Regions from separate parts of the Psychrosphaera aquimarina genome, predicted to be linked through region 2. Evidence: predicted binding sites of a transcription regulator. Region 2 holds the regulator's gene; the other holds the start of a gene.
The links. The regulator FNR, encoded in region 2, switches genes on or off when oxygen is low (the NO sensors DNR and NnrR bind a similar motif). The targets are predictions, from matches to a motif close to TTGATCTAGATCAA.
Positions count from the first base shown of each region.

Region 1: the regulator FNR is predicted to act here: its motif matches at 2,129-2,142, upstream of RT723_RS04830 (FeoA family protein).

Region 1 is NZ_JAWCUA010000003.1:355,625-360,670, reverse strand. Features, by position in the region: gene feoB (ferrous iron transporter B) at 1-1,790, opposite strand, end outside; gene RT723_RS04830 (FeoA family protein) at 1,793-2,032, opposite strand; gene RT723_RS04825 (choice-of-anchor I family protein) at 2,229-4,106, opposite strand; gene gmhB (D-glycero-beta-D-manno-heptose 1,7-bisphosphate 7-phosphatase) at 4,310-4,888, opposite strand; gene RT723_RS04815 (glycosyltransferase family 9 protein) at 4,888-5,046, opposite strand, start outside.
Region 2 is NZ_JAWCUA010000001.1:388,487-393,532, reverse strand. Features, by position in the region: gene RT723_RS01790 (heavy metal translocating P-type ATPase) at 1-2,261, shown strand, start outside; partial or broken gene ccoS (cbb3-type cytochrome oxidase assembly protein CcoS) at 2,269-2,471, shown strand; gene RT723_RS01775 (sulfite exporter TauE/SafE family protein) at 2,471-3,151, shown strand; gene fnr (fumarate/nitrate reduction transcriptional regulator Fnr) at 3,168-3,887, shown strand; gene uspE (universal stress protein UspE) at 3,981-4,910, shown strand.

The DNA of each region.
Region 1 (5,046 bases), on a different contig from region 2:
AAGATATACGCAAGTACGCCGTAGGCGGCGTATAACCCCCAAGATAATTTGCTATTTCCGGTTTCTGCTTTCAATGTCGCAACGGTGGCAACACACTGCAAAGCTACAACATAAAATAATAACAAACCAATACCTGTACCTAATGGCAAGCCATCGTTCATTATATTTTGTGCGAGGCCAGCAATGTTTTCGTCAGCCCCTTCCATTCCATATAAGGTACCAAGCGCGCCAACAAACACCTCTCTGGCTAAGAACGACATTAAAATGGCAATACCATAACGCCAATCCAAACCAAGTGGGGCAAAGATAGGCTCAACAAAATGACCTATGCTCCCTAACCAAGACTCTTCTAAACTTGCATTCAACGGGAAATAACCCAGAACCCAAATGCCCACCGCGACCATAAATATAATTGGCGCAGCACGTTTTATAAATTGTACGCCACTGTTGATCACTCTGTGATAAAGCGGTTTCCAATGTGGTAAACGGTAACTTGGTAATTCAATAATAAATGGCATTTCAGATTTTTCATGGTCGGTGATACTTGAGCGGCTTAATAACGCACTAATAATCAACGCCGTGACGATACCAAACATATACAAACCAAAAAACGTAACCCCTTGCAGGTTAAATATTCCTAACCAATAAACATCAGATGGGATAAATACAGATACTAATAACGCATAAACCGGTAATCGTGCTGAACAAGACATTAACGGAATTGTCATCATAGTGATTAATCGTTTGCGCGGAGATTCAATCGTACGTGCCGCCATAATGGCCGGGATAGCACAGGCGTGACCGGAAAGGTAAGGAATGAAACTTCTTCCAGATAATCCAAAATAACTTAACGGTTTATGACAAATTAATGCCGCTCTGGCTAAATATCCGCTGTCTTCTAGCAAGCCTATAATGAACGTTAACACCATAATTTGCGGTACAAACACTAAAAACGAGCCAACACCACCAAATATGGCGTCATTCAAGAAGTCCGTAACGACTCCTTGTCCTGTGAATTGCGTGATGAAAACAGCCATGCCGGCAATAATGGTTTCCACCCCATCCATTAATGGCGATGCCCAAGTAAAAATACTTTGGAAGAGCACAAACATAATGGCTAAAAATGCAAATGAACCAAACAGGCTATTCAGTAAAAAATTATCAACCTTGTTTTGATTTTTAAGCACTACATCTTTATTTATTGCGTAGGTCTTAGCCAATGCACGGCTGAAATCGACCACTTCTTTGGTGGTTTCTAATGGAATCTTTGGAACCAAAGGATTGAAGTTTTTATACTCGGCATTTAACAAGGCATTTTTAAATTCAGCGATGCCATCAAGTGAACGGGCAGACAAAGCATAAACCGGAGCACCGAGTTCATTGGCTAACCCATCTATATCTATGTCATGGCCAAACCGTTTTACTTCATCGATAAAATTTAAAACATATACAATGGGTTTGTTTGCTTTGCTGGCTAACAGTTGCGCTTGTAATGCAAACACTAAACTGCGCTCTAACCGAGTGGCATCTAATACACACACAACAAGCTCAGTTTCGTCATCGTTTACACGAAGGGTCAGTTGTTCAACCGCTACTTGTTCATCAATGGACATGGTGCTTAAAGAATAAGTGCCAGGGAAGTCTATAACTTCATACTCTCCCATTGCGCCACTTTTAATTTCAACGGTGACACCAGGGTAGTTTGCGACTTTTTGTCGAAGGCCAGTAAGTTGGTTGAACAATAGGCTTTTGCCACAGTTAGGTTTACCGACTAAGAGAATTTTTTTCATAATTAATTATTGTTCGACGTTGAGATGAAAATTTGTTCAGCTAATGCTTGTTCTAATGAATAGACACAATCACCAATTTGAATGACTAGTGGGCCGGAAAAAATGCTTCTACGTAGACATTTAATATATTGGTCAGTTTCAAACCCCATTTCTACCAAACGGGTGCTGACTGAATCATCTAAATGCTCACAAAGATGGGAAATGTTTGCAGTTCCACCCTTGTGTAATTCCCATAAAGTCATATGAACCTCAATTCTAAAGAAGAGAAACCATAATAACCTTATTTATTCGAACTGTTAAATGATAATAGTTATTATTACCGTTTAGTTTACTCACTTTTGATCTATGTCCAATTTTTGCCAATAAAAAAGGCAGTGAATAAACACTGCCTTATTGATGTTATCGATTTGGATAACTAACCCATATTAACAAAAATGATTATTTTTCATTAATTTGCCAAATCGCTACTGTGCCAGAGATTTCGTTGCCTATGACTAATAACGCTTGGTTTGTTGGACTATGTGCGGCATCAATAAACTTCATTCCTTCAGGTGCTAAGTCACCTGTTATGTCAGCATCTTCAACTAAACCTCGGTTAAAGAAGTAATCAACAAAGTTCACATCATATGGATTAGTAATATCAAACACTAACATGCCACTCATTCTCTCTAAGCCAACAAAAGCATAAGTATTATTGCCAATTTTACCTAACGCTAGGGCTTCTGGCTCTGCACCTTTAGCATCTGAACGGGTATCCCCAACATTTTCATCTTCATTATTATTAAACGCCGAACCATGCATTGCTGCCGTTATCTTGGCAATTTGGTCGCCTGAATCAAAAATTAACAAACCATTTTGATCCCAAATAGAAAATGAACGAGCGCCAAAACTATATAAGTCGGCGTACTCACCATCATCGTTTTTACCCATTGATGACGTCACGATTAAACGACCAAGGCCATCATTGCCACCCATTTCACTGATATAAGCATCTAATTCAGGTGTTACGGTCGCTAAATCTTCCAAGTCTTTAGCACGTACTTCATCGGTATAAGCAATGCACACTTCTTCACCGTCATCCCAATCATACGATCCAGAAGGAAAATCGGTTTCACATTCCGCTTTACCCGCATCTTCTGCAGCATCTCGCTCAAAAGCGATATACTCTCTTGCGTCACCTTCATTTGCAGAAACAACAAAGTCTACGCCATTCCATTGATAAGAATCTATGGTGTCAGGTTGGTATAAACCATATAAATGTTGGTATTTTTTGAAGTTAATGCCGCCATCTTTATCAGACACGTCAATTTGATATTCACTCCAGTCCTTAACGCCCAACCCAACTACTTTAACGCTGTTATTACTAAGATTGACAATGGCCATGGCATTATTATCTTGTAACGAAACATACGCTTTACTGTTGTCCTTAGATACAGCGATGTATTCCGGCTCCAAGTCTTGCGTTACAGTATAAGTGCGCACTTGGCCTTTAATCGTTAGTCCATTAGGATTGGCAAATTTAACGCCTTGTTGTTCTAACTCTTGTTGTTTGTCGTTGTAATCTTCAAAAGTGATCTGTGTTGCTGTGTCTGCCGGTACGCCGTTTGTTACGTTAATGACGGAGATAGATCCTTCAGGGTCAATCACATAATCATCGGCAGGCTCACCTTCATTGGCAACCAGCACTTTTTTACCATCATGACTAAAAACAACATTATCAGGTAAGTCACCCACTTCTACATTTTTGATAAAACTTGGTGCTGCACCAGAGATATCATAAAACGCGACATGTCCATTAACACCTTTAGTACCTGAATCTACAGCCACGGCTAACAAGTTATTGTTATTATCAACGGCAATACTGTTGGCATCGCCCGATAATGATGCACTGGTAGCTAAGTTTATGGTTTGAGATGCGGTTAGATTGGTATTGGTAATGACCCCTTCGGTATCAGCTGTTAATTCAGCTTTATCCATACCATTGATATCAATGATCTCAACAACCGCAGGAGATGCTGAGCTATTAATTGCATATACCCAACCTGTAGAGTTTTGATAAGAAACGATTTCAGCTGCACCTTCAGGGTCACTGGCATTTAATTGAGCACGACCGACTAGTTCAATCTCTAACATTGTCGTTGCATCTTTGCCGTCAGCCCCATCAACACCGTTAGTGCCATTTACGCCATTTGTACCGTTAACGCCATTTGTACCATTAACCCCATCGTTACCATTTACACCGTTTTCGCCGTCTTCTGCACAACCGGTAATTAATGTAGCTAATAACAGTGCCAAACTGGTTTTTCTGTATTTCATTATCAATTCCTAAACCTTGTTATAAGTGATTGTTTATAAAAAATTTAGGTGATTAAAAGATAAGTTGATGACCTTAGGATTGCAGCAAAATGACAGTTTAATGTTTGATGTTTTTTATCTGTAACTAAGCTGTCATTTTTCAGATGTTATTTTCAATAATAAAATGAAGGAGTTAACAATATGCGGCCTTATTAAGCCAACGATTAATCTAATAAGTCGTTAGCTGCACTGAGTAAATCAGCATATGTGCCGTCAGCTAAAGACATGCCATCAGATGTTAATGATTGACCTGAATTGACTAAAAAACGCTGTTTTATTCCAGCATTTTTTGCGGCTTGAATATCGGATTTTTTATCGCCAATCATAATGGATATTTCCGGATCTAACCTATGTTCATGCATTGCTTGGAATAACATGCCGGGATTAGGTTTACGACAATCACATTGCAATAAATACGGTGGATTCGCCTTGGTAGGATGATGTGGGCAATGATAAACCGCTAATATATCTACCCCATTGAATTTAAATTGTTCGGTCATCCATGCGCTAAGTTCTTCAAACTCCTGTTCGGTATAATAGCCTCGGCCAATACCTGACTGATTGGTGATAATAACAATTTGATAACCAGCTTCTTGAAACTGTTTACATGCTTCAAACACACCTTGAATAAACTCAAAATCTTTTGGCTCTGATACATAACCATGATCGACATTCACTACACCATCACGGTCTAAAAACAATGCTTTTTTATATTCAGTATTAATATTTAAAGATTGTGCCATTAGAGTGCAAAGTCCTTAACAATACGGTCAAACTGGGTTTGAACTTGTTCCACCGTTATCTGTTGCATTAAATCCGTCCCTTTGACTCTCACACCCCATTTAAGTTTATCCGCAGGCTTTCCTTTTTGCTGTAACAAATTTTGATGATAAACCTCAGC
Region 2 (5,046 bases):
ATGACGATATTGGATTTTTAGAACAGATATCTAGTGTTACTGAAGATCCAAATGTAAGAAAAGTAATCCTTTCTGTTGATAATATCCACTGTGCAGCTTGTGCATGGTTAATTGAACAATCCCTCACTACGTTAAATGGCATTATCAAAGTTAACGTGAATACGATTAACCAAAGGGCTGAGATTATTTGGCAACACCCTACTTTGCCTTTGTCTTCTATATTATCTAAATTAACTGCAGTGGGTTATCCATCCTCCCCGTTTAATGTGTCAGACACTGAACACAAACTTAAATTTCAAGAAAAACAATATATCAAACGCCTAGGTGTGGCTGGCCTATTTACTATGCAAGTGATGATGATCGCTTTTGCTATGTACTTTGGTGCGTTTAATAATATGGAGTCACACCAAGTAGGCTATTTTAAATGGCTTAGTTTGATTTTATCTGTACCTGTGGTTTTTTATTCTGCTTTACCTTTTTTGTTTGGTTCTTATTACTCTATCAAAGCTAAAAAGTTAAATATGGATGTCCCCGTCGCATTTGCAATTTACGGTGCTTTTTTTGCCAGCTTTTATCAATTATTAGTTAATGGACTAAATGGTGATCAAGGAGAAGTATTTTTTGAAAGTATTTCCATGTTCACCTTTTTGTTATTGATTGGTAAATACTTAGAGTTCAGGGCTAAAAGTAAAGCCATTTTATCTAACGCCAATTTAAATAAAAATTTACCTGTCACTGTCAATAAGATAGTTAATGGTGAACCTATGGTTGAATTGGTAAAAAATATAAAACTAGGTGATCTTGTACTTATCAAGCCTGGACAAAATATTGCGATTGACGGTGTTATACAAGATGGGGTTACCAGCGTTAACGAATCGGTATTAAATGGTGAGTTTGAACCTATAGCAAAATTAACTGGCGATACTGTTTTGGCTGGCAGTATTAATAATGATGGTGTTATAACTGTCGAAGTGACGGCTATGGGGGATAAAACGACCCTATCTAAAATTGGTGACTTACAAGAAGAGTTTGCTAGGCATAAACCCGTTTATACCCAGTTTGCTGATAAGATTGCCCATTGGTTTGTCTTCAGCCAGCTAATTCTGGCTTTGATCACTTATGTTATTTGGTACTTTGTAGAGCCTGTTGATGCCCTTTGGGTAAGTTTGTCTGTTTTAGTTGCCACTTGTCCGTGTGCGTTAAGTTTAGCGACCCCAACCGCGTATACTTGTGTTATTTCAGCTCTGAATAAACAAGGTATTTTAATTAAAGATCCATTAGCCTTTGATAAATTAAGTCATTTGACTCATGTGTGTTTTGATAAAACGGGCACTTTGACTAAAGGACGGTTTGAGATACAACAAGCTTATTATCATCAAACAAATTTATTATCACTGGGTTTGCCTGTAGTTTTGTTGAAAGCTATCATCATTCGTCTACAAAAACACTCTGAACACCCTATTTCTAATGCATTTGATCAAACTTTATTCGAACAAGCTCCCGTAGAGCTAGAGCATGGAACACAACCTGAAACTCAATTGCAGATAGACAGCTTAACTAACATTTCTGCTGTTGTTGGTTCCGGTATTAAAGGTGAATATTTAGGTCAAACCGTAAAGGTTGGTAGCGCGCAATTTTGTGGTGTTGGTTCTAGTTTGCACCTATCAAATGCTAATGTATTTGTTTGTTATCAAGGTCAAATTCTTGCTGAGTTTTACGTATCTGACCAATTAAAATCAGAATCTATCGAAGTATTAACTCAACTTAATAACGCGGGTTATCAGCTTACTATGTTAACAGGTGACTCGTCTGAGCAAGCTAAATTACTTGGTAAGCAATTAAAATTAGATAGAGTCGAAACGGGATGTTTACCGGATCAAAAAGCACAATACGTTTCTGATATTCAACAAGTTGACCCCACTAATTTAGTCCTTATGGTTGGAGATGGTATAAATGACTCCCCTGTATTTGCAGCTTCAGATGTCAGTGTCGCTATGGGGGATGGTGCGGATGTAACCAAATATGCCGCCGATATCATTATTTTAAAAGGCAACTTGAACTCAATAATCTCGTTAATTAACGCGGCCAAACAAACAAGAACCACGATTAAGTCAAATTTATATTGGTCCTTAATTTATAATCTCGTTATATTACCTGTTGCTATGCTTGGTTACGTTGCACCATATATTGCAGTAATTGGCATGTCAGCGAGCTCCATTTTAGTAGTGACGAACTCATTACGCTTATTAAAGGTCAAGTAAACATCCAATGAATGTTATTTATTACCTAATACCAGTGGCAATTATCTTTGTGATAGTTGGTGTCATCGCTTTTTTTGGGCAACAAAATCAGAACAGTTTGAAGATTTAGAGAAACAAGGTTTGTCTATTTTAATGGACGACGATGAATTGCAATCTAATGACCAAAATAAAACAACGTCAAATTCCGATCAACACAATAACAAACTATAATGTCGTTCCCTTTTGAATATCTAATTCCTGCGTTTCTAATGGGCTTTTTGGGAAGTGGTCATTGTGTTGCTATGTGTGGGTCATTGTCCATGGCATTGGGTTTTTCAGTCCCTAAAGAAAAATCATTTTTCCTCTACTCGATTTTAATCAGTATTGGTCGTATTTTTGGTTACGGCTTTATTGGTTTAATAGTTAACTTTTTTGCCCAATCGGTTGTCAGTATTACTCAAGGTGGCGTGTTATACCTGACCCTTTTATCGTCAATTTTAATGTTTGGAATAGGACTGCATATTGCTAACATTAACAGTTTTGTTTTGAAAACAGAGTTTATTGGTAAGTGGTTTCAACCTTTTATTGATCCGATTAAATCTAAAATATTACCAATAAATACACCACTTAAATGTTTGTTGTATGGTTTGTTTTGGGGATTTTTACCATGTGGACTCGTTTATACTGCATTAAGTTTAGCAATAACATCACCTTCACCATTAACTGGATTCTCAGTCATGTTTATATTCGGTATTGGAACCTTACCTACTTTAGTCGGATTAACGTTAATAAATGCTAAATTAAATAGTATTTTTAACCATAGCTATGTTAGGTTTATACTAGGATTTAGCGTGATTATAATGGCTTTATGGCAGTTTTATTTTGCGTTCAATCGGATAATGTTTCTCTAAGTATTGTAGGTCTTTAATGTTGAATAATAACTCTTCTAGTAACTTTTCACTGAACTGTGCAAATTGCAGTTTAAATCAATTATGTATCCCTTTTTCATTAGACGAAAATGAATTACGTAAACTAGATGATGTGATTGAGCGTAAAAAACCATTTCATAAAAATGATTGTATTGTTGAAGCGGGACAAACATTTAAATCACTTTACGCAATTCGTTCTGGTAGTTTCAAATCTTACCTAGTGGATGATCAAGGTGTCGAGCAAATTACCGGTTTCCATTTACCTGGCGATGTCATTGGGTTTGATGCATTAGCAACACAAAAACATCAAACTTATTGTCAATCCCTAGAAACGTCCATGGTATGTGAAATTCCCTATACCACAATGGATGAACTCACTGTCAAAATGCCTAAATTACGTAATCAATTTACCCGTTTAATGAGCAACGAAATTTCAGCTGACCAAAATATGTTTATGATGTTGAATAAAAAATCTGCTGAGGAACGGATAGCCATATTTCTTACTTCTTTGTCAGATCGTTTCTCTCAACGAGGATTATCAAAACACTCTTTCAGATTAACCATGACTCGTGGTGAAATTGGTAATTATTTGGGATTAACGGTAGAAACAGTTAGTCGTATCTTTAGTAAATTTCAAAAAGCGGGTTTCATTCAAGTTAATGGTAAATTAATTGAAATTGACAATGTCGAGAAATTTAGAAGGCTAGAAAGTAATTAATAAAAAACGAATAAAATCATTCAATTAACCGCTTCAAAATCCAAATAATTTACTACACTTAGCAAGTGCCCATAAAAATGGAAGGTGAATAATATGAGTCACTTTAATAAAATATTAGTAGTAATTGACCCCACAGAAGATAACCACAAAGCACTGTCGCGTGCTTTAGAAATGTCAGAAAAACATCCTTGTGACATTACAGTGTTTTTAACTATTTATGATTTTTCTTATGAAATGACCACTATGTTATCCAGCGATGAACGTACAGTGATGCAAAATGCTGTGTTAGAAGATAAGAAAGAATGGTTAATTGAATTAATAAAACAAACTAAACAAAATAATACTAATATCTCAACGGAAGTCGTTTGGCATAATCGACCATATGAAAGCATTACCCGTGCAGCGATTGAAGGCCAGTTTGATTTAGTTATTAAAAGCACGCACAAACATGATTCGTTAAAATCAGTTATTTTTACCCCAACGGATTGGCACTTATTAAGAAAGTGCCCTTGCCCAGTATTATTAGTTAAAGATCATGCATGGCCTAAAAACAGTAAAGTACTCGCCGCGGTGAGTGCTGGAACGGACGATGCTAGTCATGCGTTGTTAAATTATGAGATCATTAATCATGCATGTTTTATGGCCGGTTTATTACAATCAGACACGCATCTGATTAATGCTTATCCACCTACGCCAATGAATATAGCGGTTGAAATTCCAGAGTTTGATACTGTTAAGTACAATGAAAACATGAAAAATCATCATCAAACATCTTTATCAAAATTGGCTTTAGACTTTAACATCGACGACAATAAGACTCACATAGTTGAAGGATTACCAGAAGACGTTATTCCAGAAATTGCACGTACTTTGGACGCTGAATTAGTAGTGATAGGCACAGTGGGACGAACCGGCATCAGTGCAGCTTTAATAGGTAATACGGCAGAACACGTTATCGATAATTTAAACTGTGATTTATTAGCATTAAAGCCACCTGACTTTATTAGTCCAATTAAAGTGTAGTCAAATCTAGGACCATTATTGTTACTTACGAAACCGCTAACTTAAATTAGCGGTTTCTTTGTTTATGTAAGGACATTATAATGCGCGACTTATATCAATTCGATAACTCTTATTGATGTTTAATTTGAGAGGCAGT